3 regions of the Streptomyces sp. NPDC002676 genome follow, and region 3 is predicted to be linked to each of the others. Evidence: riboswitches for the same ligand, from Rfam matches in the RefSeq annotation. Region 3 holds a riboswitch; each other region holds the start of a gene.

Region 1 (2,253 bases), on a different contig from region 3:
AGTTGAGCTGGCAGGATCTGCTCAAGCTCTGGGCCGGTGGCAAGGGCGCGAACGTTCCGTTCGACGCGGGTAGCCCGCTCACCCAGCAACTGGCCGTGGACAAGCACAACATGGGCATCATGCGGCGACTGAAGGAGAAGCTGGAGGCCGACGACTACAGTGCGGACATCAACGCCCTCGGCGGACAGGACGACTACGTCGACGGCAAGAACCTGGGGGAGAAGCTGGCAAACTTCCCGAAGGACATGCTCGGTATGGCGACCAATGGCCACCACGGTACGGAGACTCCCGACGCCTTCACCGGCGGCTACGACGTGGTCTATCAGGTGGTCAACGAGAACCGCAGCAGTCGCAGCTTCACGGTGGCGTTCGCGGCCTTCAACGACACGGGGACCGCTTCACTGATCCACTTCGGGATGCCGGACATCAAGCAGGGCTACGGCGGTGCCAGTGTGTACCAGACCTACTACTGGACCATGGAGGTGCACTGAGATGACGCAGCGCATCAGCGGACTGTCGGACGCCCGGACCGACAGGGTCTGGCGTCCGGTCCGCTGGGCGCTGCTCCTGGTGCTCGTGCTGTCGTTCGCCACCACGCTGCTGCGCGTCGTACCGGCCTCCGGGTCGACGCGCGAGCTGGTGGCGGACATCAAGGCCGGCCGGACGCACTCGGTGCAGATGGACGCCGAGGGCACGGACGTCACGGTGCGCTGGAGCACGGGCCCGCTCGACGAGCACAGCTACGTCTACCGGCCGGCCGGCTTCGTCGCGGGCACCGACGAGGCCGCCCGTGACTTCAGGGCGACCGTGACCCGGGCGGCGGGCACATCCGCGGAGCGGATCCGGTTCCGCGACTTCGACGCCACGTACGGCGCCGGGGGCCTGGCCCTGCTGGTGCCCGTCGCCTACGTCCTGCTCACGCCGTGGACATGGCTCAGGTACCTGGCGATCCTCACGGGGGCGGTCGTCCTGGCCCGGATGCTCACGGCTCGCCGCCACCGCTTGGCCGACGGCCCCGCCTGGGCCCTGGCCGGGATCGTCACCGGCGCGGGTTTTCTGGCCTACCTGTGGGCCGAATCCGGGTCCGAGCCCAGGGATCCGGATTCCGTGACCGCGGCCCCGCGCTGGTGGCGTGCGTGGCTGGCCGCGCTGGCCACCGGTGCGGGTATGGGCGTGCTCGGAGCCGCCGTCGTCTTCGCGGCGGGCCGCTTCTGACTCCGTCTCACTTGAGCGCGGCCGGATCCTGGCGAGAGAAGAAGATCACGTCCGCCGGTGCGGTCTTGGCCATGCACGCGACTCGCGGTACGGTCTGTCCGAATCGACGACGGTACGACGGAAGCCGGTGGGAATCCGGCACGGTCGCGCCACTGTGAGCGAGGAGCCCCTGGCGTCTCGTGAGTCAGACCCGTGGCTGTCGTCCTGTGCACCACCGAGATGGGACGCGAACTCCCAGAGGAGGTTCTGCCATGGCGCAGACCGTCGCCCAGCCGACCGCCACCACCCCCGCCGTACCCGCCACGCTGCCGCTGAAGGCCATCGCTCCCTGGGCGGTCTTCTTCGGCATCCTGATGCTCGTCCTGTTGTACTTCGTCGGTGCCGAACAGGGCGCCTCGTCCGTGTTCAACGGCACGGACGTTCACGAGTGGGTGCACGACGCCCGCCACCTGCTCGGTTTCCCCTGCCACTGAGGCCGAGGGTCACCGCACTCACATGAACTCCGCAACAGTAAGAAGTCTCCTCGTGCGGGGCATGCTCGCCGGCCTTGCGGCCGGCGGGCTCGCCCTCGTCATCGCCTACTTCCTCGGCGAGCCGAACATCGACAGCGCGATCAGCTACGAAGACGCCCACTCCCACGGGCACGAGATGGAAGTCGTCTCCCGCTCCCTGCAGTCCACCGCCGGCCTCGCCACCGGTGTCCTGGTCTACGGGGTGTCCTTCGGCGGCATCGCCGCGCTCGCCTTCTGCTTCGCGCTCGGCCGGGTCGGCCGCTTCTCCCCGCGGGCGACCGCGCTGCTGCTGTCCGGCTGCGCGCTGCTCGCGGTGTACGTCGTGCCGTTCCTGAAGTACCCCGCCAGCCCGCCGTCGGTCGGTGACCCGGACACGATCGGCAAGCGGACCACCCTGTACTTCCTGATGATGCTGCTCAGCGTGCTCCTCGCGATCGCCGCCGTGATCGTCGGCAAGCGGCTCGCGCCCTCGCTGGGCAACTGGTACGCCACCGTCGCGGCGGTGGCCGGCTACATCCTCCTGATC
Region 2 (2,253 bases), on a different contig from region 3:
CGCATGAACTCGTCCGGGATCCAGTGCGCGAGGTTCAGGTTGTGCGTCCGGCGGGCGTCCTCGCCGGTGTTGTCCCGCAGCTCCAGGAACTCCTCGATGTCGGAGTGCCAGGTCTCCAGGTAGACGGCCGCGGCACCCTTGCGCCGGCCGCCCTGGTTCACGGCGGCCACCGAGGCGTCCAGGGTCTTCAGGAACGGGACGATGCCGTTGGAGTGCCCGTTGGTGCCACGGATGAGCGAACCGCGGCTGCGGATCCGGGAGTACGACAGCCCGATGCCGCCGGCGTGCTTCGAGAGCCGGGCCACCTGGTGGTAGCGGTCGTAGATGGAGTCCAGCTCGTCCAGCGGGGAGTCGAGGAGGTAGCAGGACGACATCTGCGGGTGCCGCGTGCCGGAGTTGAAGAGCGTGGGGGAGGAGGGCAGGTAGTCGAGCCGGCTCATGAGCCCGTAGAGCGCGGCGACTTCGTCGACGGAGCGGAGGGTGTCGTCCTCGGCGAGCCCGGCGGCGACCCGGAGCATGAAGTGCTGGGGCGTCTCGATGACCTTGCGGGTGATCGGGTGCCGGAGCAGGTAGCGGCTGTGCAGGGTGCGCAGGCCGAAGTAGCCGAAGCGGTCGTCGGCGTGCGCGTCGACGAGTCCGTCGAGCCGCTCGGCGTGCAGCCGCACGAACTCGGCGGTGCGGTCGGCGACGAGGCCCTCCCGGTGCCCGACGGCGACGGACTCGGTGAACGTCGCCACGCCCTGCGAGGCGGCCTCGGCGCGGATGGAGATCGTCAGCAGCCGGGCGGCCAGCCGGGAGTAGGCGGGGTCCTCGGAGATGAGACCGGCGGCGGCCTCCGTGGCCAGCTCGCGCAACTCCGCCTCGTCGGCGTTCGCGGACCGGCCGCGCAGCGCGGCGGCGGCGACCCGGCCGGGGTCGGCGTCGGGGAGGTCGGCGGTCAGCTCGGTCAGGGTCCGCAGCAGCGCGGTACCGGGACCGTCGGTCTCCGCCGGGGCCGCGATCGCCTGGGTGGCTGAAGCCGGTTCGGCTGGCGCGATGGTCACGTGGGGCTCTCCCTCGCTCGGCACGGGGCCTGGCGGAGGGCAGGGGGCGGCACGAGCGCGCACGGCGTCGCGTCCACCAGCCCACTCCGCGAGGCCCGGACGTCTGAAGACACCCGGACCGGACGGCCGGGCGCACGCTGCCGACAGGTCCTCGGACTGACGCGAGTGCGTTCCGCTTCAGGCGGCCACGCACAAGTACACCGTTGCGGGACAGTTCCGGATTCGCACCGGATTCCCCTGCGGCGACAGCGAGGACGAGCATACATCTAGTGCCGGGCCGTCGTGACACCCCCACATGTTGTGTCTCATGCGTGGCGTGGCGGCTTCAGAGCGTCAACTCGTAGGTGAGGAGCGTGATGTCGTCGAGTTCCGGGACGGGGTTCCAGTCCCGTTCCGGCACGCGGACGAAGCGCAGGCGTTCGTAGATGCGGTGGGCGCTGTGCATGGTGCGCTGGGTCGACAGGACGACCGCCGTGCAGCCCTCGGTGGCCCGTGCGCGCTGTACGCAGGCGCGTACGAGGGCCTCGCCGGCGCCCCGGCCGCGGGCCGCGTGGGCGACGGCCAGCATCCGGATCTCGGCCTCGCCGGGGCGGGCGATGTCGGCCATCGGACCGCCGGAGGGCACGAAGGTGACGCCGCCGAGGAGGGTGCCGTTCTGGACGGCTACGAGTACGTCGGCGGCGGCTGCGCGCTTCGCCACGTCCCGTAGTTCGCCGAGGTACCTGTCGCTCTCCCCGAAGTCCAGGAGGCCGTCCTGGAGATAGGCCTGGGCTGTGATCTCTCCCAGGGCTTCGTATTCGGAAGGGTCGGCGGGGCGGATCAAAATGTCCATCTGCGTGAGTGTGTACGACAGCGGGCCGCCGTGGTGCATGGTTTTCGGCGGCCCGCTGTGAGTGTGGGAGTCCTAGGGGGTTGCGGTGGGAGCCAGTTCCGCCTGTCCCCCCACATCGCCCGCGTCCGCCGTGTAGTCCTCCGGCCGCGTCTCGTCCAGGCCCTCGGGGGCCTTGACGGCCTTCAGGACGAGGGTGAGGGCGACCGTGACCGCCACGTTGAGCACGAACGCCGTCAGGCCGATGTAGCCGATCTCGCCGATGCCCGGGATCTCCTTCGTCGTGCCGCCGAAGTGCTGCTGCGTCGGCGAGGCGATCCCGTACATGGCGACCGTGCCGTACACCATGCCGGCTGCCCAGCCGGCGAGCAGCGCCCAGCG
Region 3 (2,253 bases):
CCACCCGCTTCTCCTACGGTATCGGCCGCAACGCCGACGCCGAGGCCACCCGCAAGGGCTACCGCGCCGGCCAGATCGCCTCCGCCGGACTGGTCTCTCTCGCGCACGGCACCAACGACGCGCAGAAGACGATGGGCATCATCACGCTCGCGCTGATCGCGGGCGGCTCCATCGCCCCCGGCTCGAACCCTCCCACCTGGGTGATCCTCTCCGCGGGCCTGGCCATCGCGCTCGGCACCTACATCGGCGGCTGGCGCATCATCCGCACCATGGGCAAGGGCCTGACCGACCTGGAGCCGAAGCAGGGCTTCGCCGCGCAGACCAGCGCCGCCACCGCCATCCTGGCCTCCTCCCACCTCGGCTTCTCCCTCTCCACCACCCACGTCGTCTCCGGCTCGGTGATGGGCGCGGGCCTGGGCCGCAAGGGCGGTGTGGTCCGCTGGTCCACCGCGACCCGGATGGCCATCGCCTGGGTGCTCACCCTCCCGGCCGCCGCGCTGGTCGGCGCGGGCGCCGAGTCCGTCACCGACCTCGGTGACTGGGGCACCGCCGTCGTCGGGGTCTTCCTGGTCGCCGCGAGCGCCGCGATCTGGAAGTTCTCCCGCCGCGAGGTCGTGGACCACAGCAACGTCAACGACACCGACAGCGCAGAGCCGGCCGGCGTGGTGACCACCGCCATCGCCGCCGTGACCCCGCCCCCGGCGGGCACGGTCGCCGAGGACCTGTCGGCCACCGTCTGACCCCGAGCAATCCCGGTTACTAAGGAAGCATCATGAAGATCGACTGGGCGGCTCTCGGCTCCGTCTTCGGCGTCAGCCTCGCGTTCACCGTCGGCCTGGTGGCCCTGTTCACCCTCGGCGTCAACGGCCTGTCCCGCAGGGAGAAGGCCGCGGCGCAGGGCAACTCCGCCGCCCTCGCCGTGACCGGCGCCTACGTCTGCTTCGCGGCCTGCGCGGCGGCGGTGACGTACGGCATCTACCTGATCATGCACAAGGCCTGACCGGTCGTCCGCAAGGACCCATAAGGCCCCATAAGGCTCCTCACCGGCTCGCTCCGGAGAGGAGCCTTACGCATGCCCGCACGCCGTCCATGTGGGCCTCAGCACACTCTCCCCGCGCAGGTCAACGGCAAGTTGACGGCCGTTCCGGGCGCGTGGTGGACTGCCCAGGCCATGTACGGCGGCAAGAGAGGAAGCCGGTGCGAATCCGGCGCGGTCCCGCCACTGTCACCGGGGAAGAACACCCCGGGAGCCAGGAACTCTCACCGCCGGATCTCGTCGAACCAGGGCGTGGACACCCTGAGTGAGGACACATATCGCCATGCTCGGCCGCAGATCGAGGACCACCGCCGCAACCGCCGTCGCTTCCGTGACCGGCTGAACCGATGGGTGCCGATCGCTCTCGCGCGTACGGCCGCTCCTACGCCTACGGCGCCGCCGCCGGGCTCCTCGGTGACCTGCTCCTCGGTGATCCGCGCCGCGGGCATCCGGTCGCCGCGTTCGGACGGGCGGCCATGGCCGTGGAACGCGCGCTGTGGCACGACCACCGCGGCTGGGGCGCGCTGCACACCGCCGTCTGCGCGGGCGGCGCCGTCGCGCTCGGCGCCGCGGCCGAGCGCGCCGTACGCCGCTCCCCCGCCGCCACCGTCGCACTGACCGCCGCCGCCACCTGGGCCGTGGTCGGAGGCACTTCGCTGGCCCGCGAGGCCGGCGCCATCGGGCGCGCCCTGGAGGCCGGGGACGTCGAGGCGGCGCGGGCGCGGCTGCCGCATCTGTGCGGCCGGGATCCGCAGGCCCTCGACGCCGACGGGATCGCGCGGGCGGTGGTCGAGTCGGTCGCCGAGAACACCTCCGACGCGGTCGTGGGCGCCCTGGTGTGGGGCGCGGTCGGCGGGGTGCCGGGGCTGCTCGGGTTCCGGGCCGTCAACACCCTCGACGCGATGGTCGGTCACAAGTCCCCCCGCTTCCGCCGCTACGGCTGGGCCTCCGCCCGCCTCGACGACCTCGCCGGCTGGCCGGGCGCCCGCCTGACCGCCGTACTCACCGCGGTAGCCGGACCCGACCCGCGCGGCGCCGTCCGGGCGTGGCGGGCGGACGCGGGCCGTCACCCGAGCCCCAACGCCGGGCCCGTGGAGGCCTCGTTCGCGGGCGCCCTCGGCGTACGGCTCGGCGGGACCCTCTCCTACGGCGGGCGCGTCGAGCACCGGCCCGTGCTGGGCGGGGACACCGGACGAGCCGTCCAGGTCCCCGACATC

What was found. Region 3 has a riboswitch for cobalamin ahead of ACWD3E_RS06660 (cobalamin biosynthesis protein). Riboswitches for the same ligand answer to the same signal wherever they lie in the genome.
Region 1: it holds a riboswitch for cobalamin, as region 3 does, so the genes downstream of both, ACWD3E_RS18370 (CbtB domain-containing protein) here and ACWD3E_RS06660 (cobalamin biosynthesis protein) in region 3, are expected to answer to the same signal.
Region 2: it holds a riboswitch for cobalamin, as region 3 does, so the genes downstream of both, ACWD3E_RS25295 (ribonucleoside-diphosphate reductase subunit alpha) here and ACWD3E_RS06660 (cobalamin biosynthesis protein) in region 3, are expected to answer to the same signal.

What each region holds. Positions count from the first base shown of each region.
Region 1 is NZ_JBSFVT010000005.1:549,014-551,266, reverse strand. Features, by position in the region: partial or broken gene ACWD3E_RS18380 (RHS repeat-associated core domain-containing protein) at 1-491, shown strand, start outside; gene ACWD3E_RS18375 (hypothetical protein) at 493-1,215, shown strand; cobalamin riboswitch at 1,309-1,430, shown strand; gene ACWD3E_RS18370 (CbtB domain-containing protein) at 1,467-1,688, shown strand; gene ACWD3E_RS18365 (CbtA family protein) at 1,711-2,253, shown strand, end outside.
Region 2 is NZ_JBSFVT010000009.1:205,655-207,907, forward strand. Features, by position in the region: gene ACWD3E_RS25295 (ribonucleoside-diphosphate reductase subunit alpha) at 1-1,043, opposite strand, end outside; cobalamin riboswitch at 1,169-1,305, opposite strand; gene ACWD3E_RS25300 (GNAT family N-acetyltransferase) at 1,369-1,875, opposite strand; gene mctP (monocarboxylate uptake permease MctP) at 1,948-2,253, opposite strand, start outside.
Region 3 is NZ_JBSFVT010000001.1:1,413,539-1,415,791, reverse strand. Features, by position in the region: gene ACWD3E_RS06670 (anion permease) at 1-740, shown strand, start outside; gene ACWD3E_RS06665 (hypothetical protein) at 773-1,000, shown strand; cobalamin riboswitch at 1,139-1,280, shown strand; gene ACWD3E_RS06660 (cobalamin biosynthesis protein) at 1,384-2,253, shown strand, end outside.